3 regions of the Rhizobium sp. WYJ-E13 genome follow, and region 3 is predicted to be linked to each of the others. Evidence: riboswitches for the same ligand, from Rfam matches in the RefSeq annotation. Region 3 holds a riboswitch; each other region holds the start of a gene.
The links. A riboswitch is a leader RNA that binds a small molecule or an ion and turns the genes downstream of it on or off. The one in region 3 is predicted to bind cobalamin.
Positions count from the first base shown of each region.

Region 1 (10,599 bases), 1.9 Mb from region 3:
TAGACGCGGCCGATCTTGCCTTCCTTGCGGATCTCGATCTTCGAAACGATCGGATGGATCGAGGAGGTCGAGTGGTTGATATAGGAGATCGAGCCTGTCGGCGGTACCGCCTGCAGATTCTGGTTATAGAGGCCGGAGACCATGACGGCCTTCTTCAATTCCAGCCAGTCTTCCTGCGTCGGAATATGGATGCCGGCATCGTCGAATAGCGCCCGCACCTTCTCGGTCGCCGGCTTCCATTCCTGCCCGGTATATTTGTCGAAATAGTCGCCCGAGGCATATTTCGAATTCTCGAAACCCTTGAAGCTCGCACCACGTTCGAGCGCCAGACGGTTGGAGGCGCGCAGTGCGTGATAGGTCACCGTGTAGAAATAGATATTGGTAAAATCGACGCCCTCTTCCGAACCGTAATGGATGCACTCGCGGGCGAGATAGCCATGCAGGTTCATCTGTCCCAAGCCGATCGCATGGCTGTCGTCATTGCCCTTCTCGATCGACGGAACCGAGGAGATATGGCTCATATCGGAAACGGCCGTCAGCGCGCGGATCGAGATCTCGATCGTCTTGCCGAAATCGGACGAATCCATCGCCATCGCGATGTTCAGTGAGCCAAGATTGCAGGAGATATCCTTGCCCATCGTCTTGTAGGAAAGGTCGTCGTTGAATTCGCTGGCCTCGCTCACCTGCAGGATTTCCGAGCAGAGGTTGCTCATGCTGATACGCCCGGCAATCGGGTTTGCCCGGTTCACCGTGTCTTCGAACATGATGTAGGGATAGCCGCTCTCAAACTGGATTTCGGCGATCACCTGGAAGAATTCGCGCGCCTTGATCTTCTTCTTGGTGATACGGGCATCCGCCACCATCTCGCGATACTTTTCCGTCACCGAGATCTCGGTGAAGGGCACGCCATAGACCCGCTCCACGTCATAGGGCGAGAAGAGATACATGTCCTCATTGTTCTTGGCGAGTTCGAAAGTGATATCAGGCACGACGACGCCGAGTGACAGCGTCTTGATGCGGATCTTCTCATCGGCATTTTCGCGCTTGGTATCGAGAAAGCGCATGATATCAGGGTGATGCGCGTTGAGATAAACCGCGCCCGCACCCTGTCGCGCGCCGAGCTGATTGGCATAGGAGAACGAGTCCTCGAGCAGCTTCATGACGGGGATGATGCCGGAAGACTGGTTTTCGATCTGTTTGATCGGCGCACCGGCCTCACGAATGTTCGTCAGCGACAACGCCACGCCGCCGCCGCGCTTGGAAAGCTGCAGCGCCGAATTGATGGAGCGGCCGATCGATTCCATATTGTCTTCGACGCGCAGCAGGAAGCAGGAGACGAGTTCGCCGCGCTGCTTCTTGCCGGCATTGAGGAAGGTCGGCGTTGCCGGCTGGAAACGGCCGGTAATGATCTCTTCCATCAGATCGCGTGCCAGCTGTTCATTGCCTCTGGCAAGCGCCAGCGCCACCATGCAGATACGGTCCTCGTAGCGCTCGAGATAGCGCTTACCGTCGAAGGTCTTCAGCGTGTAGCTGGTGTAATATTTGAAGGCGCCGAGGAAGGTCGGGAACCGGAACTTCTTGGCATAGGCTTCGTCGAACAGATCGCGGACGAAATTGAAGGAATACTGATCGAGTACGTCCTGCTCGTAATAGCCTTCGGTCACCAGATAATCGAGCTTCTCCTTGAGATTATGGAAGAACACCGTGTTCTGGTTCACATGCTGCAGGAAATACTGCTTTGCCGCCATGCGATCCTTGTCGAGCTGGATCTTGCCCTCATCGTCATAGAGGTTCAGCATCGCGTTCAGCGCATGATAGTCCAGCGCTTCCACGGCCTTTAGCGGTTTTACACCCGCATCCCGCGTCAGGTTCGTTCCCGTGTCCAAAATCGTCCCATCCCGTCTTTGACATTGGCGACATCCTCGGCAGTTCCCAGAAGCTCGAACCTGTAGAGGTAGGGCACCCGGCACTTCTGCGAGATCACGTCGCCGGCAAGCCCGTAGGTCTCGCCGAAATTGCTGTTGCCCGCTGCAATCACGCCGCGGATATTGGAGCGGTTTTCCGCATCGTTGAGGAAGCGGATTACCTGCTTGGGCACGGCTCCCTTTACGATCCCTGGGCCGCCATCCCCGCAATAGGTGGGCGAGATCAGCACGTAGGGTTCGCGAATGTGGATGTCTTCAGCACTGAGGGGAATGCGCGCCGCGCGCAGTCCCAGCTTCTCGACGAAACGATGGGTATTCTCGGACCGGCTGGAATAGTAGACGATCAGGCCCATCGCTCTTCTCCAATTAGGAGAGCGCGCTGATCATGTCGGGACGGAAGCCCGCCCAGTGGTTCTCGCCGGCAACGACGACCGGAACCTGCATGTAGCCCATGCCGCGAACGCGATCGAGCGCGTCGGCATCCTCGGAAATATCGATGATCTGATAGTCGACGCCCAGACGGTCGAGGGCGCGATAGGTGGCGGTGCACTGAACGCAGGCAGGCTTGCTGTAAACGGTAACGCTCATCATGTTCCTCGTGATGTCAATGAATTTCGGACGCAGTACAGGGCACGGGCGCCTTGCGGCGTCCGGGGTAACGCTTGACGATGATCTTGCAGAGTCGGCGCTTAAACGCCTGAAATTATCCCTTGCAGGATTTGCGCGGGCGGCGGCCTTGACGTTCTCGACATAACTTCAACCCCGAAGTGCTCATGAGGACGTTCGGGGCAGCGTAACAGCACGGATGGATTCCGCTTTCATGCACGCGACTTTCCGGACACCCCGCCCGTGGACGTTTTATTCAAGGCAGGTCTCCTGGCTTACGGGTCGAAGCCCCTGCCCCAGCCTTCCCAAAGCCTCATGCCTCAGTGACCTGAAATCGGACAGTTGCTCGCCGCTTACAGTTGCGGGGGCAGCTCCGGCTTTGTCGCGCCGTCATGGCGAAACGCACCGTATTCCCGTCTTAGCCCCCGACCCTCACGAATCGAAGGAACCTTGAACACTAGATATAGTACGCGAATCCCGGTTTGCGTCAACGGATGGTTTGTACATCGCGCTACGGAATGTTTGAAATCGCTGCATTCCTGTGAAAAACGTGGTTAACGAATGGTTAAAGAAAACAGGCTGTGGAGGAGGCCTCAAAGGTGAAAGCCGGCATATAGCCGGCTCCCCCAGGAATCGACTAGGCGCTCATGCGCGGGTCGTTGCTGCGGCACCGCGCAACAATCGAGCAGCCGCCACCATGTTGACGAGCGCTGGGCGAACCTCCTCCCATTTACGCGTCTTCAGACCGCAATCGGCGTTGATCCAAAGCTGCCCATTCGTCAGGCGCTCGCGCGCCAACATCAGAAGTTCGGTCGTGGAACCACGATGCGGCAAGCATGCACTGCCGCATCCAATCGCAGGATGATATAGAGAAATCTTTATGTCTTCATCCGAAGAAGGCGAAGCGCATTCATCGTCACCAGCACGGTCGCGCCCGTATCCGCCAGGATCGCCGGCCACAGGCCGGTAATGCCGGCTATAGTGGTGACGAGAAACACTGCCTTCAGCCCGAGCGCGATGGTGATGTTCTGCATGATATTGCGCATCGTCCGCTTCGAAAGGTCGATCATGCGCGCCACGTCGCCGACACGTCCATGCAGCACCGCCGCATCCGCCGTTTCCAGCGCCACGTCGGTGCCGCCGCCCATGGCGATGCCGACATCGGCAGCAGCAAGCGCCGGCGCATCGTTGATGCCGTCACCGACCTTGGCGACGAAAAGCCCTTCCTTCTTCAATTCGCCGACGATGCGCTGCTTGTCCTGCGGCAGCAGCTCGCCGCGCCAGTCGATGCCGAGATCACCGGCAACGGCGGCTGCCGTGCGCTTGTTATCACCGGTCAGCATGATGGCCCGCACACCGGCCGCCTTCAGCGTCGCAAGGCCGCTCTTTGCGTCCTCGCGTGGCTCGTCGCGCATGGCGATCAGGCCGGCAGCGACGCCATCGATCAGCAGCACCGAAACACTTTTGCCCGCGCCATTCAGGATGGTAACCTGCTGATCCTGCTCCGCATTCAGCGCTCTACGCTCACGCGCAGCCGGCGGCGACAGGAGATCGAGCGTTTCGCCGCCCACCTTGCCCGTCACACCCTTGCCCGGCAGCGCCTCAAGTTCGAAAGCCGGCGGCATGGGTACACCATCGGCTTTCGCCCGGTTTAGGATCGCCAGCGCCAACGGATGGCTGGAAGCTTGCTCCAGGACCGCGGCGCGTGACAGCACCTGCGTCTCAGAGCGTCCAAAGGCAATGATATCGGTCACCTGCGGCTTGCCAACGGTCAGCGTACCCGTCTTGTCGAAGGCAACGGCCGTCACCTTGCCAAGCGATTCCAGAACTGCGCCGCCCTTCATCAGCAACCCGCGGCGCGCACCCGCCGAAAGAGAAGCGGCAATCGCAGCCGGCGTGGAAATGACGAGCGCGCAAGGGCAACCGATCAGCAGGATCGCAAGGCCCTTGTAGATCCATTCGCCCCAAGCCGCGCCCGTCAGCAGCGGCGGCAGGATCGCCACCAGAACCGCCACGACGACAACACCCGGCGTGTAATAGCGCGAAAAGCGGTCGATGAAGCGCTCCGTCGGCGCCTTGGATTCCTGCGCCTCCTCCACCAGCTTGACGACGCGGGCAATCGTATTGTCCTCGGCAGCGGCCGTCACACGAATGCGCACTGCGGCATCGCCATTCACCGTGCCAGCGAAGACGGTCTCGCCGGTTCCCTTGCGCACCGGCGTGCTTTCGCCGGTCACCGGCGCTTCGTCGATGGCGCTCTCACCAGACAGGATCGTACCGTCGGCGGAAATCCGATCGCCCGGCCGTACGAGAATGACTGAGCCGACGGTAAGCGTTTCCGCCGGCACTTCCTTCACCTCACCGCCCGTTTCGAGCAACGCATTCTTCGGCACCAGCGTCGTCAGCGACTGGATGCTGGCGCGCGCCTTTCCGGCGGCAACGCCTTCGAACAGCTCACCGACAAGGAACAGGAAGACGACCGTCGCCGCTTCTTCGCCGGCATTGATGATGACGGCACCGACGGCGGCGATTGTCATCAGCATTTCGATCGAAAAGGGAATGCCGGCAAGCGCGGCCATGACGGCGCGCCGCGCGATCGGAACCAGCCCGACCAGCATGGCGGCAATGAAGGCATAGGAAGCGATCGCCGGCACCAGATGGCCGATCACATAGGCGATAACGAGCGCCAGGCCGGAGAAGATCGTCAGCCGGCCCTTCTTGCTCTGCCACCAGGGGCCGGTCATCGGTCGATGATCATGACCGTGCAGCCCCTGGACTTCCTCCACACCATGCGAATGGGCGTGACCGGAATGATCGTGGTCATGATGTTCATGCCCGCCATGATCGTGGTGCTCATGGTCATGGTCGTGCCCATGATCGTGATCATGATGCGCGTGATCGTGGCCGCCCTTCTGTTCCTGAGCGGGCGCCTTGCCCGTGAGCGGAGCGACGGAATAGCCGAGGCCGGTCACCTTCCTCTCTATCGCCTTGAGATCGCTGCTGCCATTGTGGCGCACCGTCATCGTGCCGGCCGTCACCGAAACCGTGACATCCTCGACCCCGTCCATACGCCTGATGGCCGTATCGATCTTCGTTGCGCAGGCGGCGCAATCCATACCGCCGACCCTGTACCGTGCCTGTGCTGCTTCGCTCACGATCTAAATCCTTGCTTGTAGGCAGCGTCCTTCCTACATCCTCTAGCGACTAGAGGTGCAAGAGGAAAATCATGAAAAAGATCACCATCGGTGAAGCCGCGCGTCACAGCGGCGTCAAAGTGCCGACGATCCGCTATTATGAGAGCATCGGCCTGCTTTCCGAACCCAGCCGCAGCGAGGGCAACCAGCGTTCCTACGAGCCCGCTGACCTCAATCGCCTCGCCTTCATCCGCCACGCTCGCGAACTCGGCTTCGAGATCGAAGCGATCCGCACGCTGCTGCACCTGCAGGATGACCCACACCAGCCCTGCGCCTCCGCCGATGCCATCGCCAAGGCACGTCTCATCGAGGTCGAGCAACGTATCCGCAGTCTGAATGCGCTGAAGGCGGAACTGGAGCAGATGGTCGAGAGCTGCTGCCACGGCCGCGTCGATCAATGCCGGGTCATCGAAGTGCTCGCCGACCACGGCAAGTGCGTGCATCCGCATCACTGAGACTTGCGCTGGACGTTTACCCGCTTCAAGAAGACGCAATGGAACAGAAGACAATTGCGATCATCGGCGGCGGTCCCGCAGGTTTGTCAGCCGCCGAAGTGTTGTCGGAAAGCGGCTACGCCATCGCCGTCTACGACGCGATGCCGACTTTCGCCCGCAAGTTCCTGCTCGCCGGCAAGTCGGGCCTCAACATCACCCATTCGGAGGACTACGACCGTTTCGCCACCCGCTTTGGCGATGCCAATGTCAGTCTTCGTTCCACCCTTGATGCCTTCACCCCGGCCGATATCCGCACCTGGGCAACTGAGCTCGGCACCGAAACCTTCGTCGGTTCCTCCGGCCGCGTCTTTCCCAATGTCATGAAGGCGTCACCACTTCTGCGCGCCTGGCTCGGCAGGCTGGAAGATCGCGGCGTAAGCTTCTTCACCCGCCATCGCTGGGTCGGCTTTGCCGAAGGTGGACACAGTTTCGAAACGCCAAACGGACGCAAGACTATTTCCTGCGATGCCACGCTGCTTGCGCTCGGCGGCGCAAGCTACCCCCGTCTCGGCTCAGATGCGGCCTGGGTGCCGCTGCTTGCCGGACGCGGCATCGCCATCGCTTCATTCCAGCCCGCCAATTGCGGCTTCGATGTTGCCTGGAGCGAATTTTTCCGCGAGCGTTTTGCCGGCGAACCGCTGAAATCCGTCACAGCAACGTCCTCCGCAGGTACGTTTTCCGGTGAATTCGTGATTACCAAACACGGCATCGAGGGCAGCCTTGTCTATGCGCATGCCGCCGCCCTGCGGGATCGTCTGCTTGAAGGCAAGGCGTCACTGACGCTAGACCTCGTCCCCGGCCGCACGCTCGAACGCCTGTGCCGCGACCTTGCCCGACAGGATACGAAATCGAGCTTCTCCAACCGCCTACGCAAAGGCGCCGGGATCGACGGCGTGAAAGCCGCGCTCCTGCGCGAACTGACGCCGGAAGCCGATCGCAACGATCCGCAGAAGCTCGCCGCCGCCATCAAGGCCCTGCCGGTTCCACTTCTGCGCCCGCGTCCGATCGCCGAGGCCATCTCGTCTGCCGGCGGCATCGCCTGGAGCCAAATCGACGAGGCCTACATGCTGAAACAGCTCCCCGGCGTCTTTGCAGCCGGGGAGATGCTGGACTGGGAAGCGCCGACAGGTGGTTATTTGCTGACAGCCTGTTTCGCCACGGGCCGCGCCGCGGCGAGAGGCATCGGACACTGGCTCAGCCGAAGGTGAAGGTTTGCACGCCGGATTGAACCACAAGGGCATACTGTCTCAGAAATGCGACACTCGCCATCCGGCAAATTCGATCCATACAATCCGCGGTCATGCCGGCTTGATTGCAAAGCCGCCATATTTACATCAGAATATACGTGAGTTCCGTGGGAGGAGCCTTCATGCACGAACAATCCGCACATGCGGAGCATGTCTATACGTGCGCCCAGCAAAACTCTGCTGCGGCCAGCTCGCCGATCGTGGCTTCATGGCGCCGCTGCATGACCATGTATCAGCTGGCGCCGGAGGAAAAACGTGCGCCCCTGCGCCTGACAGAACAGGAGTTTCGCCTTGCGCGGCAACAATCCGAGCAGTTGATCGCCGATGCCCGTGACGAACTCGACCGTCTCTTTGCGACGGTAGGCAAGGCCGGCTGCTGCCTGCTTTTGACCGATCGCAACGGCATTGCGCTGGAACGCCGCGGCGCCGCCGGCAATGACAAGGAATTCCACGATGTGGGCCTTTGGACCGGCTCCATCTGGACCGAGGCCAGCATCGGCACCAACGGCATCGGCACGGCTCTTGCCGATGAACGTGCCGTCGCCGTTTTCCGCGACCAGCATTTCTACTGCTCCAATATCAAGCTGAGCTGCACCACAGCCCCGATCCGCGATCATCGCGGCCTGCTTGCCGCCGCGCTCGACATTTCCACCTGCCGTGACGACGTCAATGAAATGACGCTCACCATCCTGTCGCAGGCCGTGCGAGATGCGGCCATGCGTATCGAACTCAATCTGTTCCGGTCCGCTTTTGCCGGCGCCCGTTTCGTCATGGTCCCGGCCGGCGCCAATTCCGCCAATGCGCTGCTCGCCGTCGACCGGCATGACCTCGTTCTCGGTGCCACACGCGCCGCCCGCCTTGCCCTCAAGCTCGACGACAGGCATATCGCCGCCGGCATTCCGGCCTCCGACGCGCTGCACGAAGGTCGCGTTTCGCAGGAGGAAGAAATGGCAGAGGCGGAAAAAGCCGCTCTCCTGCGGGCGCTGTCGCGTACCCATGGCAACGTCTCTCAGGCCGCCACAGCCCTTGGCATCAGCCGCGCAACACTGCACCGGAAGATGAAGAAGCTCGACCTGCACTGAGACAGGGCGAAAGGTGCAATCACAATGTCGTGGCGGTGCCGGAACCTGTCGCAACTCTGCGACACTGTGCACTGCGGTATTGGCGAGCTCCCCTGTTCCCCCAGGCAAAAGCGACACAGATTCCTTCCACTGGTTCGTTCCCGAACCTGTTCATCAAGGGAGGATGACATGCTTCATCAGAAAATCGTCGAGTCGCCGTTCAAGCTCAAATACGGCAACTACATCGGCGGCGAGTGGCGCGAGCCGATCGGCGGCAAATATTTCGACAACGTCACGCCCGTCACCGGCGGCAAGCTCTGCGAAATCCCGCGCTCAGATGAAAAGGACATCAATGCCGCGCTCGATGCCGCCCATGCCGCGAAGGAAAAATGGGGCCGCACCTCCACCACCGAGCGCTCCAACATCCTCATGAAGATCGCCCAGCGCATGGAAGACAAGCTGGAGCTTCTGGCCCAGGCCGAAACCTGGGACAACGGCAAGCCGATCCGCGAAACCATGGCGGCCGACATCCCGCTCGCCATCGACCACTTCCGCTATTTCGCCTCCTGCATCCGCGCCCAGGAAGGCACGATCGGTGAAATCGACCATGACACGGTCGCCTACCACTTCCATGAACCGCTTGGCGTCGTCGGCCAGATCATTCCCTGGAATTTTCCGATCCTGATGGCGACCTGGAAGCTGGCGCCGGCTCTCGCCGCCGGCAACTGCGTCGTCATCAAGCCGGCAGAACAGACACCCGCCTCCCTGCTTCTCTGGGCAGAAATCGTCGGCGATCTGTTGCCGGCCGGTGTGCTCAACATCGTCAACGGCTTCGGCCTCGAAGCCGGCAAGCCGCTCGCCTCCAGCCCGCGCATCGCCAAGATCGCGTTTACCGGTGAGACGACGACAGGCCGCCTGATCATGCAGTATGCCAGCCAGAACCTCATTCCGGTGACGCTGGAGCTCGGCGGCAAGTCGCCCAACATCTTCTTTGCCGATGTGGCGGCCGAAGACGACGATTTCTTCGACAAGGCACTCGAAGGTTTCGCCATGTTCGCGCTGAACCAGGGCGAAGTCTGCACCTGCCCGAGCCGCGCCCTCATCCAGGAATCGATCTATGACCGCTTCATGGAACGGGCCGTCAAGCGCGTCGAAGCCATCAAGCAGGGCAACCCGCTCGACCCGGCAACGATGATTGGCGCTCAGGCCTCCACCGAGCAGATGGAAAAGATCCTCGCTTACCTCGATATCGGCAAGCAGGAAGGTGCTCAGGTATTGGCAGGCGGCTCGCGCAACGATCTCGGCGGCGAACTTTCGGAGGGCTATTACATCAAGCCGACCATCTTCAAGGGCCACAACAAGATGCGTGTCTTCCAGGAAGAAATTTTCGGCCCGGTCGTCTCGGTCACCACTTTCAAGGATGACAAGGAGGCGCTCGAGATCGCCAATGATACGCTCTACGGCCTCGGCGCCGGTGTCTGGACTCGCGATGCCAACCGCGCCTATCGCTTCGGCCGGGAAATCCAGGCCGGCCGCGTCTGGACCAATTGCTATCACGCCTATCCGGCCCATGCGGCCTTCGGCGGCTACAAGCAGTCCGGCATCGGTCGCGAAACGCACAAGATGATGCTCGACCATTACCAGCAAACCAAGAACATGCTGGTCAGCTACAGCCCGAAGAAGCTCGGCTTCTTCTGAGAAGCAGTCGCTTGTGCTAATATCGCGCCTCCTCCCTTCACGGGGAGGAGGCATTGTCTTGGAGGAGGCAATCATGGAACAGACGGTCAATGGCGAAGCGCGCGTGCTCGCCACCGATGTGGCGCTCGACCTCATCAGGGAAATCCAGAGGGATTATCCCAAAATCCTCTTCCACCAGTCCGGCGGCTGCTGCGACGGCTCTTCGCCCATGTGCTATCCCGCGGATGATTTCATCATCGGCGATCAGGATGTGAAGCTCGGTGAAATCGGCGGCGTACCCGTTTACATCAGTGCCAGCCAGTTCGAGGCCTGGAAACACACGCAGCTCATCATCGATGTCGTGCCCGGCCGCGGCGGCATGTTTTCACTCGATA
Region 1 covers NZ_CP076853.1:3,501,966-3,512,564, forward strand. The annotation lists gene nrdE (class 1b ribonucleoside-diphosphate reductase subunit alpha) at 1-1,886, opposite strand, end outside; gene nrdI (class Ib ribonucleoside-diphosphate reductase assembly flavoprotein NrdI) at 1,865-2,278, opposite strand; gene nrdH (glutaredoxin-like protein NrdH) at 2,292-2,513, opposite strand; cobalamin riboswitch at 2,774-2,999, opposite strand; partial or broken gene KQ933_RS17460 (hypothetical protein) at 3,177-3,344, opposite strand; gene KQ933_RS17465 (heavy metal translocating P-type ATPase) at 3,410-5,686, opposite strand; gene KQ933_RS17470 (helix-turn-helix domain-containing protein) at 5,758-6,180, shown strand; gene KQ933_RS17475 (TIGR03862 family flavoprotein) at 6,219-7,427, shown strand; gene KQ933_RS17480 (helix-turn-helix domain-containing protein) at 7,589-8,548, shown strand; gene adh (aldehyde dehydrogenase) at 8,717-10,225, shown strand; gene KQ933_RS17490 (DUF779 domain-containing protein) at 10,299-10,599, shown strand, end outside.
Region 1: linked by a shared signal. The riboswitch ahead of nrdH (glutaredoxin-like protein NrdH) and the one ahead of bluB (5,6-dimethylbenzimidazole synthase) in region 3 are both predicted to bind cobalamin.

Region 2 (10,599 bases), 590 kb from region 3:
AGCGCCGCTCAACGAGATCACTGACGAGCAGTGGCATACCGGCATGGACGTCTACCTGATGAACGTCATCCGTTCGGTGCGGCTGGTGACGCCGATCATGCAGGGCCAGAAGAAGGGCGCGATCGTCAATATCTCGACGGCCTGGGTGTTCGAGCCGTCGGTGATGTTCCCGACCTCGGCGGTCTTCCGCGCCGGCCTTGCCGCCTATACGAAGCTCTTTGCCGACACCTATGCAGCCGAAAATATCCGCATGAACAATGTGCTGCCCGGCTGGATCGACAGCCTGCCGGCAACCGACGCGCGGCGCGAAAGCGTGCCGATGGGCCGCTACGGCACGAGTGCGGAAGTGGCTGCGACCATCGCGTTTCTGGCGTCCGACGGGGCGGGGTATATTACCGGCCAGAGCCTGAAGGTCGATGGCGGGTTGATGCGGTCGGTTTGAGCAGCAGAGATGGGTTGCTGAGGCGGGCCGCGTACGCCGCTCTTCGACAAGCTTGAACTATTCGGCTCTGCGCCTATTGTCAGGCGATGGACATTTCGCCATGCCCGCGACGATCGAGAAGGCCCGAAGCCATGCAGAAGTTCACTGTGTCCATCACGCGCGAGATCGAGGCCGATACCGCCGAGGAGGCCGCGCTTCTCATGTATCAGGAGCTCGCCAAGGACGCGGCGCCGCTTCGCTACCTGGTCGCGGACGAGACGAAGCGGACGAGGACTGTGACGCTGAATCGGGACAAGGCGGACGAATTCGCTGCTGTCGATCATACGGCCGATCCCGGCAACTGGTAGGCGGGGGCTGACACGTCAGGCCCATCCGCAACAGATCAAGGCCGCCTGCAGGTCAGGATGAAGCGGCGATAGACAAGGGTTCTGAGCTTGTTTCTGAGGTTGGCGTTCTTCCGCTGCGCGCGGGCGATCGGGGCGTGGGAGTGCAGTTCGATCCCGGCAAAGCCTGCGAATTTCAGGAGCGGCAGCAGCATGTCGGGGCGCAGGCCGGCGCCGAAGGGCAGGGCCGTCATGATGCGCGCGTGGCGGCTGCCGAGTGCGCCGTCATAATTGCTGTCGGCGCCGATGATGCGGTCGATCCAGGAGATCAGCCGGCTGGCGATGCGGCCGGTTGGCTTCGGGCTCGCCCAGTCGCCGTCGAAGAAGAGCAGCAGGCCGCCTGGTTTGAGGATGCGGAACCACTCGCGAAAGGTTTCCTCCGGGCGGGTCAGCGTCCAGACGAGGTGGCGGCAGATGATGGCGTCGTAGCTCGCGTCCGGCTCCAGGGTGTTTTCGGCATCCGCCAGGATAAAGCGCAGGCGCTCCTTGCCGGCATGTTTGGCGCGGGCGACAGCGAGCATCGCCTCGGAGAAATCGAGCGCGGTGACGTCATGGCCGAGATCGTGGATCAGGCGGGTCACTTCGCCGGTGCCGCAGGCAAGCTCCAGCACGCGTTTCGGCTCCGGGCCGAGGGCATCGCGGATCGGCTTCTGCCAGGCGTCTGCCTCCGGGCCGGGGGCGATCCTGTGGCCGAAGGCGAGGTCGAAGGTCTCAGAGCGCTTCGACCAGTAGTCGCGGATCTCTTCCTTGAGATCGAAATTGGGGAGATCGAAATTGGGGAGATCGAAATTGGAGCCGTCCATCCCTCAACCCATCAGATACTGGATATGCGTGCGGCCATGCACGGGTGATTTTTCGATATGGGCGCGCACGCCGAAGACGCTGGCGATCAGCTCTCCGGTCAGCACTTCCTCGGGTGTGCCTGCGGCCACGACCTCGCCCTTCTGCAGCACAGCCAGGTGATCGCAGAACATCGCTGCCAGATTGAGATCGTGCAGGGCGATGATCGAGGTGAGGCCGAGTTTGGAAACCAGCGCCAGGATATCGAGCTGATGCTGGATATCGAGGTGGTTGGTCGGCTCGTCGAGCAGCAATTCGCTCGGGCTCTGGGCCAGCGCCCGGGCGATATGCACGCGCTGGCGCTCGCCGCCCGACAGCGTCTGCCAGAGCTGGCCGGCGCGTTCGGCCATGTCGACGCGGGCAAGCGCTTCCTCGACGGCGGCATCGTCATCGGAGCCCCAGGAAGAGAGGAGGCCGCGATGCGGCGTGCGGCCGAGGCGCACGACATCGCGCACGGTGATCTGCGTATCCGTCGTCGACTGCTGCTCGACGAAGGCGATGCGGCGGGCGAGGGCGGCGCGCGACAGGCCGGAGACATCATCGTCGCCGAGGCGGATGATGCCGGATCTGACCTGCCGCAGCCGGCAGATCAGGCGAAGCAGGCTGGATTTGCCGGAGCCGTTCGGCCCGAGCAGGCCGAGCACCTTGCCTTTTGGGACCGATATGCTGACGCCATTGACGATGACGGTATTGCCGGCGGCATAAGTGACCTTGTCGACTGATATGCTCATGCGCTTCTCCGCACGCGATAGAGGATGATGGCGAAGGCCGGGGCGCCGAAGAGCGCGGTGACGACGCCGATCGGCAGGATCTGTTGCGGAATGATGATGCGCGAGATGATATCGGCGCCGACCATGAAGAGCGCGCCGCCAAGCGCGGTCGCCGGCAGCAGGCGGCCATGCGCCGGCCCGACGAGGAAGCGGGCGGCATGGGGAATGACGAGGCCGACGAAGCCGATGGAGCCGACCATGCTGACGACGCTCGCCGTCATCGCGGCCGTGACGGCGAGCAGGGTGAACTGCACCCGGCGCACCGGGACGCCGAGCGCGGCTGCGGCATCCGTGCCGAAGGCGAAGGCATCGAGCGCACGCACATGCGCGAGGCAGAGGATGAAGCCGATCACGGCGATGGGCACGGAAAGATAGACATCCGGCCAGCGCACGCCGCTCAGCGATCCCAAGAGCCAGAAGAGCACGCCGCGGGCCTGTTCGGCATTGGCCGAGGTGGTGACGATATAGGAGGTCAGCGCATTGAAAAGCTGCGAGCCCGCCACGCCGCAGAGAATGATGCGCTCGCTGGTGCCGCCGGCACCGGCCGCCAGCACGCCGACCAGCAGGAAGGCGGCGACCGCGCCGATGAAGGCCCCGCTCGACAGGCCCAGTACGCCATAACCGAGGCCTGCTATCATGACGCAGACGGCCCCCGTCGATGCGCCGGCGGAGATGCCGAGCACATAGGGTTCGGCGAGCGGGTTGCGCAGCAGCGCCTGCAGGATCGCGCCGCAAAGCGCCAGCGACGCACCGGCGCTTGCCGCCACCAGCGCGCGGCTGAGGCGGTAATCCCAGATGATGCCCTGATGGATGCGGCTGAGCTCGAACGCCGTGCCGAACAGGCGGTTGGAGACCGCCTTTGCCGTGGTGGCGAGCGGGATGGCGATCTCGCCGATCGACACGGCAAGGCTGATCATCAGTGCGAGCAGGATGACGGCGGCGATGGTGAGCGCGGCAAGCGCCCACCATGTCCTCTGTGGCGAAAGCGCCTGGCTCACTGTGTCAGACCGAAGGACTTGATGCCCTTTGCCAGCGTTTCGATGCCGTCGATCGTGCGGATCGTCGGGTTCATCGACTGCGCGTCCATCATGATAAAGCGCTTGTTTTTCACCGCATCCAGTTCCCTGGTGACCGGATCATTCTCCAGGAAATCCACCTTCACCCTGGGATCGTCGGCGGCATAGCGGCGGCGGTCCATGGTGGCGATGACGATGACGGAAGGATTGGCCTGCGTAATCGTTTCCCAGCCGACGAGGGGCCATTCCTCTTCAGTCGTCACGACGTTCTTCGCGCCGAGCGTTTTCAGGATATAGGCCGGCGCGCTGTTCTTGCCGGCGATGAAGGCATCGCCCTCGACCTCCTTGCTGGAGAACCAGAATACGACAGGCAGGTTCTTGGCGGCAGCACCAGCGACGGAGGCCGCGGCATCGGCCTCGCGCTTTTTCAGGTCGGCAATCAGTGCGTCGCCGCGGTCTTTCACGTCGAAGATCTCGGAGAGTTCGGCGATTTCCTGATAGATCAGGTCCATCGTGAACAGTTCCTTGCGCACGCCATCACCGCCATCGGTGTTGATCTTGGCGACGCAATCGGCCGGCGCGACATAGGTGTTGATGCCGAGATCCTTGAACTGCTCGCGCTTGCCGACGGAGCCTTGCGTGCCGACATGCCATTCGAATTCGGCAGTCACAAGATCGGGCTCCGCGCCGACGACGGATTCGAAGCTCGGGTCATTGTCGGCCAGCCGTTTGATCCTGCTGTTGACATCGGCATATTGCGGCAGGACCGGGCCGACCCAGACGGCGGTGCCGGCGATCTTGTCGGCAAGGCCGAGCGAGAACAGCACTTCGGTCATGCCCTGGCCGATCGAAACGATCCTGGCCGGCGCTTTTTCGAAGGTGACCTGCTGGCCGCAATTGGTGAGGGTGAGGGGATATTGGGTGGCGGCAAAGGCGGGCGCAGCAAAGCCGGCCAGCCCGAGCGCGAGGGAAAAGCTCTTCAGACGCTGTCGCATGGGAAACTCTCGATCAGAAGGAAAAGGGCTGGCGGATGCCGGTGCGCGAAAGCGCGAACGAAGCCGGCGAGCGGCAAGCTAGCGGCGGATCGTCCAATCGAGACGGATGGATGGCGGCAGGTGGAGAGGGGTCTTGTCAATCATGTCTGCTCCTTGTCGGGCATCCCCGCCCGGCTGATTGGATCGTGATCGACGGCAGGTCTCCTGGCTCGCGAATATGTGCCGGTCATCTGCCTTCCCGCGACATCGCAGTGGCACGGCCCTGAGGCCGAGGGCATGATCGCTAAAGCGATCAACCCCGAGATCGACAATCCGCTTACAGTTGCGGGGGCAGCCACGGTCTCGGTCCCTCTTGGGTCGTCCTCACCGTGTTCCCTATTATTCCCGTCGGAGTTCTCTTCGGGGAACCGTCGCCCCGATCTATGACGCCGCCGTGGGCGACGTCAAGCACCGGAATGCGAAGTGTGTCGGATCCGACGCCGCCTTGGTGGCTGACGCCCGAGCCGCGCGGCGGCGGATGTGAGCGCGGTGGCGACTGCGGAGACAGTGAAAGGGCGCCGGTACATGAAATCTCCCTAAATGTAATAACATTACATAGCCACTGTTATAAGGTTACACCTGCGTTGTCCAGTCCCGGCTGTCGGATTTTTGAGAAATTGGGCGCGGGCCTCGTCTGATGTCTGGCCGGCTCTTCATCGTGACAGGATGGTGGCGTATGACGCAAGCCATCGACAGCGATTGGTGAGCCGAGCCCCTTCAAAGCAGCCGATGGCTATTGTGGCGCGACGTCCGTCATCTCTTCGCGATCCTGCAGGATGCGGTCGATCAGGCCCCATTCCACGGCCTCTTGCGCCGTCATGAAGCGATCGCGATCCATTGCCTGCTCGAACTCCTCATAGGATCGGCCGCAATGTTCGGCGTAGAGGCGCGTCATGAGCTGCTTCGTCTTCCTGATTTCCTCCGCATGGATGAGCATGTCGGAGGCCTGGCCCTGGAAGCCGCCGAGGGGCTGGTGGATGAGGATGCTGGCATTCGGAAGGGCATACCGCTCTCCCGGCTGACCGGCCATCAGCAGGAAGGAGCCCATGGAGCGGGCCGTTCCCATGCAGAGCGTGTGCACCGGCGCGCGGATGAAGCGCATCGTGTCGTACATGGCAAAGCCGCTGGTCACGACGCCGCCAGGCGAATTGATATAGAGATTGATGGGCTTTTTTGGATTTTCGGCTTCGAGGAACAGCAGTTGGGCGCAGACGAGGGCCGAAACGGTGTCGTTGATCTCGCCGTTCAGAAAGATGATCCGCTCTCGCAGGAGCCGGGAATAGATGTCGAAGGATCGCTCACCTCTCGAGGATTGTTCGACGACCATAGGGACGAGTTGCATCGTTTCGCGCATCGGCGAACTCCAATCTTCCAGAGTTATGAGGGGAAAGGCCTGCCGCGTCAGGCGGCGAGCATCATGGTCTGCCCGTTGTTGTTGGCGACCGATCTCGAAAGCCGCTCGAAAGTGGCTCCGGTCAGCTCGTGGACGATGCGCAGACTGGTTCCGCCGGATGCGTTCGCGGCGATCGTGAAGGTGACGGTGCTTTCGAGATAGGGCGGGGCATCGTCGCGCAATCGGTAGCGGATTTCCTTGCTCGGTGTCTCGGAGAGCGATTGCGGATCGGCAAGCGCCTCCTTCGGCAGCCATTTCTCCCGGAATTCCGCGATGCTGATCGCGCGCCAGACCTTTTCCAGTGGCGCATCCAACTCATATGTCTGTTCGAAGCCGCTTTGTTGTTGCTTGGCTTTCACCTTGGCTTTCACCTCGTTCATTGATCCATATCCTTCAGCAAGAGCTTGAGATCATCGATGCGGGCCGGCCAGTAGGCGCGATATTTCGCCAGCCATTGGGCGATGAGGGTGAGCCCCTCGGGGTCGACCTCGTAATTCACGAAACGACCCTCCTTCTGTTCGCGCACCAGCCTTGCCGCTCGCAGCACGGCGAGATGCTGGGACATCGCCGGCTGGCTGATATCCATGCCTTGGCGAAGCGCGCTGGCATTCATGCTGCCGGTCGCCAGTTTCTCGAAGATCGTGCGGCGTGTCGGGTCCGCGAGGGCGCGGAAAATGTCGTGTTGCATCATGATGACGCATAAGCACAGACTTATGTGATTCGCAAGGGCTTGCGTCATCTGCGCGTCTTGCGAACCCGATGCGAGCGCCGAGGTCTCCGTCGGGCGGAAAAAGGCCGCGCCTCTGGAACATCGCAGGCCCGGCCTCGTTGGGCTTTTGCATGCGAGCTCTTCACGCAAGCCGGAGAATAAGGCCATGGCGAATCCTCCCACAGCGATCAAGGTTCTGGCACCCGATCCTCATCCGTCAGCCCCCGTTCCGCCACCCGGAAAACCCGCTCCGCCCGTTAAGGAGCCGATGCCCGACAAGCAGGGCGATGATCAGCCGGTGCCCGATCCCGGCGAGGATGAGCCGCCTCCCGGAGCTGCGCCATGACGCCGGCGACGAAATACCGGGTCAGATATATGTCGATCTATATCGGGCTGGTGCTGCTTGTTGCCGTGATCATCACGTTCGGATCTCTTGCCGTCGCCTCATGGTGACTTGCTTTCGGAAGTAGCGGCTTTTCAGAAGCATGGGCTCGGGAACAACGGCGCGAGGCGGCGGTTCGGATCGCTGATCATCATCAGTTGGAGCAGTGCCATGATTGGACATCAGGAAGGCGCGAATTTCGCGCTTGTGCCGTCAGGCGAGCCGAGCGTTTTCCACCTGACCGTCGACGGCAAATATGTGGGGACCATCGCCCGCGATGGAGAGAACCTGTCGTCGGCAAAACCTTGGGGGTGGCGCCTGCTGATTGCCGACGGCAGGCAGGGCGATGTGCCGCTGGCCGGCCGGTCGCACAATGTCGATGAAGCGCTGGCCGAGGCGCGACACGCTTACGAACGGCATCAGGACGAGATCTCTCATCGCATGTGAAGAGGTCTCGATTGCGGGGTGGCAGTCTCTTGCGCCGTCTTGCCGGTGGGGGGGAAGCCGTTTGTTTGAAACATGGGGCGGCATGCGGCGAACGAATGTCGCATTGAGCTTTCCCGCGTATGTCGCTATCACGGATTCGATGCTGAGGTAGGGGCCTCAAGGCGCAGGGGAACGATGCAACACCGTCTGGACAGGATCGAGCAATTGATGGTGCGCATTCTATGCGCGCTTGCGCTCGTCTTCGTCGGCTTTGCGCATCAGGTTCCGGCCCTTGCCGAGGATGCAATCAGCCCCGCAGCGCTTGCGCAATATGTGCTGCCCGATGGCACGCTGCCGACGCTCTGCGTCACCGTTGTCGACGACAGCGGCAAGGAACACGGCAAGATCGCGCATCTCAATCCGTGCGAAGCCTGCCGCATCAGTGCCTCCGTGGTGCTGCCGCAGCCTGCCGATATCACCGGTGCGCGGATTGGCTTTACGGTCGCGGTGGAGCTGCCGCGCCGTGTCGAAGCCTTCCATCGCCAGCTTTTCCCACCGAATACCGGGCCGCGCGCGCCGCCTGCCAATCCGATCCTTGCCTGAACCCGCATTGCGGCAATGGGCCGTGATGCGTCTTGCAATCATGGCCGGGCCGCGCTGACGCAGCCGGCCGCGGATTCGGATAAACTTCCATGTCTACCACTATTGCCGCTGAGGTGGCGGAGAGCGCCGTATCCGGCGTTTCGCTCTATCGCGCCATCTGGCGCTGGCACTTCTTTGCCGGCCTGCTCACCATTCCATTCCTGCTCAATCTCGCGATCACCGGCTCGCTCTATCTCTTCAAGGACGAGATCAACGATACGGTCTTTGCCTATCGCTATATTGTTCAGCCCGCCGGCGAGGCGATGGCGTCGCATGAGATCGCCGATATCGCGGCGGCGGCCGTGCCTGGTTCCGTCGCAAGCTCCTACAAGGATCCGGCCGGGCTCGACCGCTCGGCGATCGTCACCGTTTCCTCGGATGCCGGCTCGACACTGGTTTTCGTCAATCCCTATGACGGCAAGGTGCTCGATACGGTCGGGACGACCGAGGAGTTCAACTATGTCGTCAAGCGCATCCACAGCCTTGCGCTGTTTGGGACGACGCCCAACAAGCTGATCGAAATCACAGGCGGCTTTGCCATGGTGCTGGTCGTGACCGGCATCTATCTCTGGTGGCCGCGGCGGCAGACGGGTGGCGTCGTGACCGTGCGCGGCACGCCTTCGCGGCGGGTCTTCTGGCGCGATCTTCATGCGGTGACCGGCGCATTCGCCGGCATCCTGATCTTCTTCATGGCGATGACCGGCATGCCCTGGTCGGGCTATTGGGGCGCCAATGTGAATGCCTGGCTGACGAGCCATGATCTCGGCTATCCCGTGCAGCTGTGGGATGCCGTGCCGAAGTCGCAGAAGGTGACGGAGGATATCCTGCCGAAGGCCGGCTGGATCGTCGAGAAGGCGCCGGTACCGCTGTCGGATATCGCGGCGGCGCAGTCGAAGAAGCCGATCGGGCTTGATCGCGCCGTCGAGATCGCACGCGTGCTCGGCATGGCGCCGGGTTTCGACCTCGCCATTCCCGGCAGCGAGACCGGCGTCTATACGGCGGCGGTCTATCCCGATGACCTCACCAACGAGCGAACGCTTCACATCGACCAGTATTCCGGCAAGCCGCTCGTCGACCTCTCCTTTGGCCAATATCCCTTCCTGGGGCGGGCTATCGAATGGGGCATCAATGTGCATCAGGGGCAGGAATTCGGGCTCTTCAACCAGCTTCTGATGCTGGCGACGTGCCTGGCGATCATCCTTTCCTGCGTCACCGGTGCCGTCATGTGGTGGAAGCGGCGACCGGCCGGGCGGGTCGGCGTGCCGCCGATGCCGCCGCGGCGCTCCGTCTATCTGGGGCTCTGGACCATCGTGCTCGCCTTCGCCATCGCCTTTCCGATGAGTGGGCTCACGATCCTGGTGATGATCGCCTTCGACCAGATGGTGATCCGCTTCGTGCCGCCGCTGAAGCGCGCCTTTGCCTGAGGAGATGATGATGAAGACGATTTTCTCTTTTCTTCTGGGCCTGCTGGTTGCGACGGCTGCGGCTGCGCAGGACCCGGCCGCCGGCAAGATCCGGATCGACCATGCGGCCTCGCATTCCATGGTGCCGGGGGCCAAGGTCGGCGATGGCTATCTTGTCATCACCAATACGGGCAGCGAGCCGGACAAACTCGTTGCCGCCAGTTCGGACCGCGCCAGGGCCGTGCAACTGCACCAGATGAGCATGGATAACGGCATCATGACCATGCGCGAGCTGAAGGGCGGGCTTGCCCTTCCCGCCGGGCAGACGGTGACGCTTGCTCCCAATTACCACCTGATGTTCCAGGACGTGAGCAAGCCCTTCAAGCAGGGCGAGACGATCCGGGCGGTGCTGAGCTTCGAGAGGGCTGGAAAGATCGCGGTCGATTTTGCCGTCGGCAGGATTGCCGGGCCGCTCGATGATGTCGGCGGTGCAAGCGGCGGCATGGAGCATGGTGCGATGGATCATGGCGGGATGGCGATGCCCGGCATGGAGGGCATGGACATGCCCGGACCATCGCCGGAGGAGGCGATCCCGGCGACGCTGAAGACCATGTTCGAGAGGCCGGACAAGCCGCTGACAATCCTGCCCGTGGTCGTCAGGAACGACTGGGCGATTGCCGGCTGGCAGCAGGATGGGCGCGGCGGACGGGCACTGCTGAAGAAGGGGCATCACGGGTGGAGCATCGTTCTCTGCAGCGGCGACGGCATAAGGGAGGCAACGGCGCTGGAGAAGGTCGGGCTTTCCGCCGAGAATGCCAGGGCGCTTGCGGCGGATCTGGCTGAGGCCGAAGCCGGGCTTGACCCGAAAGTGCTGGCGACATTTGCGAGCTTCGAGGGTACCGTCATGATGGCGGACGAGGCCGGTGGCGCTGGTCAGGGCGGCCATGAGGGGCATGGCCAATGAGCGCGCGCACCCTTGCCATTTCAGGCGTTACCGCAAGTGTGGTCTTCGTCGGCGCGCTGATTGCGATTGTCGTGTCGCTCTATCTTTCGGAGCCGCGCACCGGGCCTTTCGATACGCATTTTTCCCTCGTCGATGACCGGGGAAACGACGTCGATCAGTCGATCTTCCGGGGCCATCCGGCGCTCGTCTATTTCG
Region 2 covers NZ_CP076853.1:2,236,038-2,246,636, reverse strand. The annotation lists gene KQ933_RS11385 (SDR family oxidoreductase) at 1-442, shown strand, start outside; gene KQ933_RS11380 (hypothetical protein) at 574-789, shown strand; gene KQ933_RS11375 (class I SAM-dependent methyltransferase) at 825-1,628, opposite strand; gene KQ933_RS11370 (ABC transporter ATP-binding protein) at 1,632-2,396, opposite strand; gene KQ933_RS11365 (iron ABC transporter permease) at 2,393-3,433, opposite strand; gene KQ933_RS11360 (ABC transporter substrate-binding protein) at 3,430-4,446, opposite strand; cobalamin riboswitch at 4,623-4,873, opposite strand; gene KQ933_RS11355 (ATP-dependent Clp protease proteolytic subunit) at 5,219-5,839, opposite strand; gene KQ933_RS11350 (SRPBCC domain-containing protein) at 5,887-6,258, opposite strand; gene KQ933_RS11345 (helix-turn-helix transcriptional regulator) at 6,255-6,569, opposite strand; gene KQ933_RS11340 (hypothetical protein) at 6,754-6,933, shown strand; gene KQ933_RS11335 (hypothetical protein) at 7,141-7,416, shown strand; gene KQ933_RS11330 (hypothetical protein) at 7,591-7,998, shown strand; gene KQ933_RS11325 (PepSY domain-containing protein) at 8,088-9,461, shown strand; gene KQ933_RS11320 (copper uptake system-associated protein) at 9,472-10,404, shown strand; gene KQ933_RS11315 (SCO family protein) at 10,401-10,599, shown strand, end outside.
Region 2: linked by a shared signal. The riboswitch ahead of KQ933_RS11360 (ABC transporter substrate-binding protein) and the one ahead of bluB (5,6-dimethylbenzimidazole synthase) in region 3 are both predicted to bind cobalamin.

Region 3 (10,599 bases):
CCACGAGCGTTGAAATGATGAAAGCGATCGAGCCCCAGACGCGCATGGAACCATAATCGAGCCCCCAGCGGCGCACACCCGAAATCACGATCGATTCGACGACCGGCACATAGGGCGCGAAGGTCGCGCCCTGCAGCGCAAAGACGATCAGCACCGGCCAGAAATTGCTCGTCCAGTAGAGCGCGATCGCCGTCAGGAGCGACAGGATGCCCGACCACAAAAGCACATGCGCCCGCTCCTGCATGCGGTCGGCAAAGACCGCCACGATCGGCGCGACGAGAACGCGCACCACCATCGGCACGGCGAGGATGGTGCCGATCTGATGATCGTTGAACTGGTGAGTCGAAAGCCAGACGGGGAAGAAGGGCAGGACGATACCGTTGACCAGCAGCGGCGCGCTGTAGCAAAGCGCGCTGAGCAGCCGGAAGCGCGGCGGCGCTCCCTCACCCGTCGAGGGATTTTGTGCGGGAATCATGATGGACCTGAAGGAAACTCTGCGTTGCCTAACACATCCAATCAAACACGACTATGGCGAGAAATAGCCGAATTGTAACGTTTCGGAGGTAAGTCGAAACGATTTAAAAAATAAATGGGGCCTGTCGCCTGACGGCAACGGCTAAATTCATGATGCACCGGCCAGGCCGGTGCTGTACGCACACATTATTCAGGCAGCCTGCGGGGCGAGATCGCCCTCTTCCAGCAATTCGAGAGAGGTCAGCGCCGGCACGTTGCTGGTCAGCGCACGCCAGGTGATGAGTTCGAATCTGCCGTCCTCATGCTCGACGATCGCCGTGCAGCTTTCGACCCAGTCGCCGGTATTGATGTAGCGGATGCCGTCCATATCCTCGATCACGGCGTGATGGATATGGCCGCAGATGACGCCATCGGCGCCGTTCTTGCGGGCTTCCTCGGCAACCACGCGCTGGAACTCGCCGATGAAATTGACGGCATGTTTGACCTGCAGCTTTGCCCAGGCCGAAAACGACCAGTAGGGCATGCCGAGGCGCCGGCGCACGGCGGCGAGAACGATATTGATGCGGATGGCCGTGTCATAGGCCCAGTCGCCGAGATAGGCGAGCAGGCGAGCATTGCGCACGACGACGTCGAATTCGTCCCCATGCAGGATCAGGTATTTCTTGCCGTCCGCGCCGTCATGGATGATGCGGTCGACAACTTCGATGCCGCCGAAATGCGTGCCCGGAAAAGCGCGCAGGAATTCGTCGTGATTGCCGGGAATATAGACGACGCGCGTACCCTTGCGCGCCTTGCGCAAGAGCTTCTGAACCACGTCGTTGCAGACCTGCGGCCAGTACCAGCTGCGCTTCAGGCGCCAGCCGTCGACGATATCGCCGACGAGATAGATCGTATCGGCTTCGTGGTAGCGCAGGAAATCCAGCAGGAAATCTGCCTTGGCCGCCTTGGAGCCGAGATGCAAATCGGAAATGAAGAGGGTGCGGAAGCGCCGGGGTTCCATCATGTCTGTCACAAGCCTTTCCGCTCGTGTCCCATCGTTCTTCGTCTGGTCTTCCAAAATCAGACTCGTGTTTCAGGAAGATGACAAGGCTGTGGGAAAGCCCTGCAACCTGTTCATACAGGCTGGACGTGGGGCGCTGGGTGACCGACGTCACGCCAACACCTTCACATTCCGGCGCTGGCGCGAAACTCCTTCCCTAAAACATCAATCCTCAGGCAGTCCGCACCGTCGCCATCGGTTTCACGTTCTGGTTCATCCGGAACAGATTGTTCGGATCGTAACGCCGCTTGATCTCAGCAAGGCGGGCGTAGTTGGTACCATAGGCGGCTTCGACCCGGTCGGTTTCGTCGTCAGGCATGAAGTTGATATAGGCGGTTCCGACAGCATGCGGCTTGGTGGCCTCGAAAAGCTCGCGCGCCCAGCCGACGCAGCTTCCATCCATCCCGGTTTCCCGCCAGCGGGCATGCACGTTCATGACGAAATGCGAGCTGCGCTGCGGAAACGCGGTGGCCTCGTTGGCCACGCGACCGGCGGCACCCCCGACATGGCCAATGAAGATCTCGCATTCCGGGCCGGGCAGCCTGCGCACCGCCTTGAGCAGCACCTCGATCGCCGCATCGGACAGAGACGCGAAATCCTGGCTCTTCCAGTAATTGCGCGCACCTGGTGTGAGCAGCGGATCGAAGGCCTGCTGCCAGCCGGTGAACGGCATCGGGCCGACGATATCGGCAATCGGCTTTCCGATAGCGCGCAACCTGGCCGCGGCCTTTTCACCCGCCGCGACATCTCCGCAATAGCACATCGCCAGTACTACGATCTCCTTGCCATGCCATTCGGCCGGCAGGAAGGGCAGCGGCGGCGCCTGGCGCATCACCACCCAGCAGGTCAGTTCGTCGGGCGCCGCCTCCAGCGCCTGCCGGTATTCCTTCAGCACCTTTTCCGCATCGGCGAAGGGATGCACGACGAGCCCGGCGAGAACCTCGGTGTCGAGCGGGTTGAGCTTGAACTCGAAGGAGGTCACGACGCCGAAATTTCCGCCGCCGCCGCGCAGCGCCCAGAAGAGATCGGGCTTATCCGTCTCGCTCGCCTTGACCAGTTCGCCATCCGCCGTCACCATGTCGACCGAGAGCAGATTGTCGAGGGTCAGTCCGAATTTGCGGGTCAGCCAGCCGAAGCCGCCGCCGAGCGTCAGGCCGGCGATGCCTGTCGTGGAATTGATGCCGGTCGGCAGCACCAGCCCGAAGGCCAGCGTTTCCTTGTCGACATCGGCAAGCGTTGCGCCCGGCTCGATCCTGGCACGCCGCGTCTGCGGATCGACCCGCACCGATTTCATCGCTGACAGGTCGATGACGACGCCGCCGTCGCAGACGGCGTTGCCGGCAATGCCGTGCCCGCCGCCGCGCACCGAAAGGAGAAGATTGTTGTCGCGCGCGAACCGCACCGCCCGAACGACATCAGCAGCGCCCGCGCAGCGCGCGATGAGCCCGGGCCGCCGGTCGATCATCGCATTCCAGATCGCCCGCGCCTCGTTGTAATTCATATCCTTGCTGGTCAGGAGAGTGCCGCGAAATCCGGCGGCAAATGCATCGATGGCCACGTCATTGACCATCGTCTGACCCCTTTGCAAGGTCGTGAGGTTCAAGTTGTCCATGATTTCCTCCATGCGAACGGCGCCCCGCACCGTCGCGCAGGGCATTCTGCGCTTGCCGCCCTCGCCAGACAAGTTTCCCCAAAAGGATTAGCTGGTGGCAACCGCTCGGCACCAAGGGCCGCCGCCCCCGCCCCCCGCACGAAAACTTTCTCCACGCCGCATTTCCATACTGTCGCCCGTATCCGATTGATGTATGGAGAAGTCCTCAAAAGACTTCGAACAACGCTGGAGGCGGCGATGGATCACCAGGAAAAATCCAAAACGGAAAAGAATTTGACGGGCGGCAGCCTCGACGACCAGGCGCTTTTCTTCCACCGCTATCCGCGCCCCGGCAAGCTGGAAATCCAGGCGACCAAGCCGCTCGGCAACCAGCGCGACCTGGCGCTCGCCTATTCTCCTGGTGTCGCCGCCCCCTGCCTCGCCATCCGTGACAATCCTGAAACTGCGGCCGACTATACGTCGCGCGCTAACCTCGTTGCCGTGATCTCCAACGGCACCGCCGTGCTCGGCCTCGGCAATATCGGTCCGCTCGCTTCCAAGCCGGTCATGGAAGGCAAGGCCGTCCTCTTCAAGAAATTCGCCAACATCGACGTTTTCGATATCGAAGTGGATGCAACGGACGTCGAGCAGATGGTTTCGACCGTCGCCTCGCTGGAGCCGACCTTCGGTGGCATCAACCTCGAGGACATCAAGGCGCCGGAGTGCTTCCGGATCGAGAAGCAGCTGCGCGAGAAGATGAAGATCCCGGTCTTCCACGACGACCAGCACGGCACCGCGATCATCGTCGCCGCCGCCATCCTCAACGGCCTGGAACTGGCCGGCAAGAAGATCGACGAGGTCAAGATCGTTGCGTCAGGCGCCGGTGCTGCCGCCCTTGCCTGTCTCAACCTGCTCGTGACGCTTGGCGCCAAACGCGAAAACATCTGGGTCCACGATCTCGAAGGCCTCGTCTATGAAGGCCGCGTCGAACTGATGGACGAGTGGAAGGCCATCTACGCCCAGAAGAGCGACACGCGCACGCTCGCCGAGAATATCGGCGGCGCCGATGTCTTCCTCGGTCTCTCGGCCGCCGGCGTGCTGAAGCCGGAACTGCTGGCGCAGATGGCCGACAAGCCACTGATCATGGCGCTTGCCAACCCGACGCCCGAGATCATGCCGGATCTCGCCCGCGCCGCCCGCCCGGACGCGATGATCTGCACGGGTCGCTCCGACTTCCCGAACCAGGTCAACAACGTTCTCTGCTTTCCCTATATTTTCAGGGGCGCGCTGGACTGCGGCGCTGAGACGATCAACGAGGAAATGAAGATGGCCGCTGTGCGCGCCATCGCGGCCCTCGCCCGCGAAGAGCCTTCGGACGTTGCCGCGCGTGCCTATTCAGGCGAAACCCCGGTTTTCGGTCCTGATTATCTCATCCCCTCGCCCTTCGATCCGCGCCTCATCCTGCGCATCGCCCCTGAAGTCGCCAAGGCTGCTGCCGAAAGCGGTGTCGCGCGTCGTCCGATCGCCGATTTCGACGCTTATCTCGACCAGCTGAACCGCTTCGTCTTCCGCTCCGGCTTCATCATGAAGCCGATCTTCACGGCCGCCAAGGTAGCAGAGCGCAAGCGCGTCATCTTCTCCGAAGGCGAAGACGAGCGCGTGCTGCGGGCCGCCCAGGTGCTGCTCGAAGAAGGCATCGCCGAGCCGATCATCATCGGCCGTCCGCAGGTCATCGAAACGCGCCTGAAGCGTTACGGCCTTCGCATTCGCCCGTTACAGGATTTCGACGTGATCAACCCCGAGGACGATCCGCGCTTCCGCGAATATGTCGATCTCTATCTGCAGTTGGTTGGACGCCGCGGCGTCATCCCGGAAGCGGCCCGCACCATCGTACGCACCAACACGACCGTCATCGGCGCGCTGGCGCTGAAGCGCGGCGAAGCTGACGCGCTGATCTGCGGCCTCGAAGGCCGTTACGAGAAGCACCTGCGCGATGTGCGCCAGATCATCGGCAAGCGCCCGAACGTGCGCGATTTCTCGGCTCTCAGCCTGATGATCTCGCAGCGCGGCGCGACGTTTTTCGCCGACACCTATGTGACCTTAAATCCGACGGCAGAAGACATCGCCGAGGCAACGGTTCTCGCTGCCGAAGAGATCAAGCGCTTCGGCATCACCCCGCGCGCCGCCCTCGTCTCGCATTCGAATTTCGGCTCGCGCGAATCCGAAAGCGCCACCAAGATGCGCAATGCGCTGCAGCTCGTGCGCGAGGCGGCACCCGACCTCGAAGTCGATGGCGAAATGCATGGCGAAAGCGCCATCTCCGAGGAACTGCGCCGCCGCGTCATGCCGCACACCACGCTGAATGACGAAGCCAACCTGCTGATCTTCCCGAACCTCGATGCCGCCAACATCACGCTCGGCGTCGTCAAGTCGATGACGGACGGCCTGCATGTCGGCCCGATCCTGCTCGGCACGGCGATGCCGGCGCATATCCTGGCGCCGTCGGTCACCTCGCGCGGCGTGGTCAATATGGCGGCGCTCGCTGTCGTCGAGGCATCGCAGCCAGCTTAAAGCATGTCGCGCAAAAGTGTGCAGCGGTTTTGCGGTAACGACATGCGTAAAACAAAGACTTAAAGCGTGGCAAGCGAATCTGAAAGATCGCGACACGCTTTAGCCGGTCGCGCGTCAGCATCCGGATAATCAGGCACGCCGTATCGATCGGCGTCCCTGATCTGCCAGCGCATCGGCCCGTTCGTTACCATCGGCGCCGGAATGGCCCTTGCACCAGGCAATGCTTATCAGGGAATTCTCGGATAGCTGGATATCGATGGCTTTCCAGATTTTCGCATCTGATATCGCTCGGTTTCTGGCCTTGCCGGTCGGGTTGCTTTTCTTCCAGCCATTGTTTCTCCAGATCGGACGCCAGCTGTTGCAGCCTTCGACGGCATAGGCGGAATCGGACCAGATGACTGCCGCTACATCAGCTGCTGAGCCGTTGATCCAGATTGCCGCCTCAAGCACGGCCGTCACTTCCATCGCGTTATTGGAGGAATCCTTTGCACCGCCAAAGCCGGAGGCGATCTCGACGCCATCGCGATAGGCGACGAAGGCCCATCCCCCATGCCTTGCGCCGGGTTCAAAACAACCGTCTACGAAAACGTGAAGGCCCCGCCGGGTGTGCGGTATTTCTGCGGACGTTTCGCGAGCGTGGGATTCGTCGAAAATATCTGTCATATCAACTGTCTGGATATCAACGGTCTCCCGCGTGATTGCAGGAGACAGGAAAGTGGAAGTATCTGGCTTGCTGGATAAGATCGCAAAAATACGCTAGGAATTACTGCGAGCTTATTAAGGGAAACACGTTAAGACAACGCGCGGTGGGTTGAAGTCGCAACTCGCTGATAGATGCCTTTCTCTTTTCGGAACGACGTCGTGAAACGCCGAAACCTGTATCTCGTTTTCTTTCTGGCATTCGCGGCTCCTGCGGCGGCGCAGACCAATGCGATCTGTGAGGATCTGCGCGGGCGCCTTGCCGACCTGCCGCAAACCTTCGGCAACAGCAGCAGCGAGATGCGCCAATATGCCGGCGCGCTTGCCGAACAGAATCTCGAATTGCGCAAGGTGCGCAGCGATCTGCGCCGGTATGGCTGTACCTCCGGCAGCATGGTCGTCGTTGGCGGCGACAATGCCGGCTTCTGCGCCGAGCTCGAGCATGCTGAAGCCAGGATGGTCGACAATATCCGCTTCCTTCAGGATCGCCGCAACGAGTTGCGCCAGTCCGGCCCCGATGCGGCCCGCGCGGAACTGATGGCCGCGCTCGAAGACAATGACTGCAACAGCGACAGTTTCAGCGGGCCTGCCGCAGGCGACGCCTACGCGCCGGCTCCGAGCATCGAAGAGCAGGCCATGCGCAGCGACACGTTCATCCCGCTCGGCGGCGGCGAGCGCTATGGCCTGCCGCGCGCCGAAATGCTCTCGCCCGTCAGCACCATCTGCGTGCGCACCTGCGATGGCGGCTTCTTCCCGATCAGCAACAATGCCACCTCGGTCGATTTCGACCGTGATGCCGCGACCTGCTCGAAGATGTGCCCTGGCGTCGAGACGGAACTCTTCTATCGCGACGTTTCCAGTACCGAGACCTCGAACATGATTTCGACGGCAACCGGAGCGCCCTACAGCGCGATGAAGAACGCCTTCGCCTACAAGACCCGTGCACCTGGCGAAAAATCCGCCTGCTCCTGCAATCTGTCTGCCTATTACGAGCAGATGCGAAAGAGCCAGGCCGCCTATGCGCCGGCGCCCGAGCCGAAGGGCTCGATCACCACGATCCAGACGGAAGCGCCGAAGGCGGCCAGCACCCCGCCCGCTCCCCAGTCGCAGGTGGCGGATCGCCCCTATGATCCCTCTGCCAGCAAGGTCCGGCAGATCGGCCCGCAATTCCTTGCCGGCGATCAGGGCAAGATCGATCTCGCTAATCCGGCGATGTCAGGCCCCCAACCTCAACAGCAGTAGTGACCGGCTCACGGTCCGATCGTCCCCAGCCGTCATGGAAGACGAGATCTTCCAGCGGCATGCGCTGCCGCCAGCCTTTGACCGCCAGTTCCGGCTCCTCATAGAGCCGGTCGACGAAGCCGGCGCAGAGCCAGGCCACCACCTCGATATGATCGGGGATGCCGAGGATTTCCTTCAGGTCGCCCTCGCGAAAAATGCTGACCCAGCCGATGCCGACACCTTCCGCTCGCGCCGCAAGCCACAGGTTTTGGATGGCGCAGACGGTGGAATAGCTGTCCATGCGCGGATTATGCGTGCGCCCCAGCACCACGCTGCCGCTGCGGGTAGGATCACAAGTCACGCAGATGCCGAGCGGCGCCTCGACGATGCCTTCGAGCTTCAGCGAGCGATAGGCCTGCCGCCGCTCGGCGGTAAACATCAGGGCCGCTTCCTCATTCGCCTTCGCGAAGGCATCGCGCACCTGCGCCCTCACCTCGGCACTTTTCACCAGAATGAAATTCCACGGCTGCATGAAACCGACCGAAGGCGCGTGATGGGCCGCCATCAGCAATCGCGTGACGAGATCATCCGGCAGGGGATCGGGCAGGAACTGGCTGCGCACATCGCGCCGCGTCGTGATCGCATGATAGACGGCCTCACGTTCGGCCGCAGAAAAGCTGGATGCCGGGCAAACGGCATCGTCAATGGGTCGCATCGTCAAATCCCCAACAACGCAACCGCCCGCCGTCCGCGCGGGTTGGGTCTATCTTGCCAGGCCGGTCTTCTGACTTGGCGTCATCCACTTGGCCGCAGCCTTCCCGGCCTTTAGGCCAGTGGCGTGATTGAGCGGCAAGCGTCGGCCTTACAGCGTTGGGCACGTTCCGGTCTTGCACCGGATTCCCGATTCTCCCGCTTGTGACGGCGGGCACCTGACGGGCGATCTATGGCGTGGAAACGGCATGGCAGCAAGTCAATTCGGCGAATAGGCCTGGAACGGAACTGCATCTCCGCCCCTGCCCGGTAAGGGGCTCTCACCTGTAAAATTCTGCGTGACAATTGGTTTCCGCATCGCTACATAGCCTGCATGTCGATCTCGTCCGTCTACGCATCGCGATTTTATTCGTACCGCTGCTTCCAGCGGATGCGGGTCTGCGCGTAACCAAAACCAACGCGACGACAACCCGAACAGCCGCTAGTCTACCTGGCGGCTTTTTTCGTTCCGCACGGTATGACCAAACAGGAGAGCATACCGTGACTGATACTATTGATGATCTGCGCATCGTCGAGATCACCCCGCTGACCAGGCCGGCCGATATCATCTCGGAAATCCCGCGTGACCGCGAGATTACCAGGACCGTGACCGGCACGCGCGACACGATCCACGACATCCTCACCGGCAAGGACGACCGCCAATTGGTCATCATCGGCCCCTGCTCGATCCATGATCCGGCGGCCGCCCGTGAATATGCGTCCCGGCTCGTTGAGCAGCGACGACGCCTGTCCGGCGATCTCGAAATCGTCATGCGCGTCTATTTCGAAAAGCCCCGCACCACCATCGGCTGGAAAGGCCTGATCAACGACCCGCATCTCGACGGCACCTACCGTATCGAGGAAGGCCTGCGCCTTGCGCGCCGCCTGCTGCTCGACATCAACGCCATGGGCCTGCCGGCCGGCTGCGAATTCCTCGACACGATCACGCCGCAATATATCGCCGATCTCGTCAGCTACGGCGCCATCGGCGCGCGCACGACCGAAAGCCAGATCCATCGTCAGCTCGCCTCGGGTCTCTCCTGCCCGATCGGCTTCAAGAACGGCACGGATGGCGGCGCGCGTGTCGCGCTCGACGCGATCATGGCCGCTTCCCAGCCGCACCATTTCCCGGCCGTCACCAAGGACGGACAGGCAGCGATTGCCTCCACCCGCGGCAACGAGGACTGCCACATCATCCTGCGCGGCGGCAAGCGGCCCAACTATGAAGCGGCCGATGTCCAGGCCGTGATCGCCGAAGCGACCAAGCTCAGTGTCGACCCGCGCATGCTGATCGATGCCAGCCACGCCAACAGCGGCAAGGACCCGATGAACCAGCCGAAGGTCGTCCGAGACGTCGCCGGCCAGATCGTCGCGGGCAACCACCACATCAAGGGCATGATGATCGAGAGCAACCTCGTCGCCGGCCGCCAGGACCTCGTGCCCGGCAAGCCGCTGGTTTACGGCCAGTCCATCACTGACGGCTGTATCGGCTGGGACATGTCGGTGGATGTGCTCGAGGATCTCGCCAAGGCCGTCCGCGACCGCCGCAAGGCCGCCGTCGCGGCTTAGGTGGTCGCATTCAGCGCGGCGGGCTAACCCCGCCGCCCATTCACAGGACGGTGGGGTATCCCGCACCCCCAAATTCTCAAATCATCGCAAACGACACCGGCATCGCAAGGGTGAGTAAGCGATTTCCCCACATTGCAAAGACCCCACCGCCCCAACCTCATAAGGGAGCTTGCCTGATATTCGCCCATGTGAAATCTTCCGCGGACGGCGTCTAGAAGGAAGCACTATGCGAACGTTGGGATTGCTCATGATGCTGTCTGGCGTGAGCGGAGTTGCGCTCGGCTATCTGGGTTCGATGTCGCCATGGGCAGTAGATATAAACCTTTGGCTGAACCCAGACTTTCTAGACGAAGGTGCGTATCCTGAGCTGCTATTTCTTCTCTTGTTTGCCTTTTCAATCGTCGTGTGGATCTTCGGAACCATGTTCCGGCACTGGCCTAGACCGAGACGCGGATAGGGCGATCGCTCACGTGCTCTCGCAGCAATGTACAACCTCTCAAACGCGTTGCAATGAGAAGGCTAGCCACCACCCAGTCATCAACTGGTGCCGAATGCTCGTTGCAGCCTTCGAAATAGTCTCAGGGTAAACCAGCCGGCAACGACCATGACGATCAGCCCAATGATCGAACACAATGCTGGATAGATCATCATGTACCGTGCATCGTCGCATTGCTGGCCAGGAGCC
Region 3 covers NZ_CP076853.1:1,645,173-1,655,771, forward strand. The annotation lists gene KQ933_RS08255 (MFS transporter) at 1-475, opposite strand, end outside; gene KQ933_RS08260 (UDP-2,3-diacylglucosamine diphosphatase) at 665-1,477, opposite strand; gene KQ933_RS08265 (FAD-binding oxidoreductase) at 1,686-3,125, opposite strand; gene KQ933_RS08270 (NADP-dependent malic enzyme) at 3,363-5,675, shown strand; gene KQ933_RS08275 (ribonuclease H) at 5,805-6,338, opposite strand; gene KQ933_RS08280 (DUF2865 domain-containing protein) at 6,537-7,616, shown strand; gene bluB (5,6-dimethylbenzimidazole synthase) at 7,576-8,310, opposite strand; cobalamin riboswitch at 8,352-8,543, opposite strand; gene KQ933_RS08290 (3-deoxy-7-phosphoheptulonate synthase) at 8,847-9,914, shown strand; gene KQ933_RS08295 (hypothetical protein) at 10,452-10,599, opposite strand, start outside.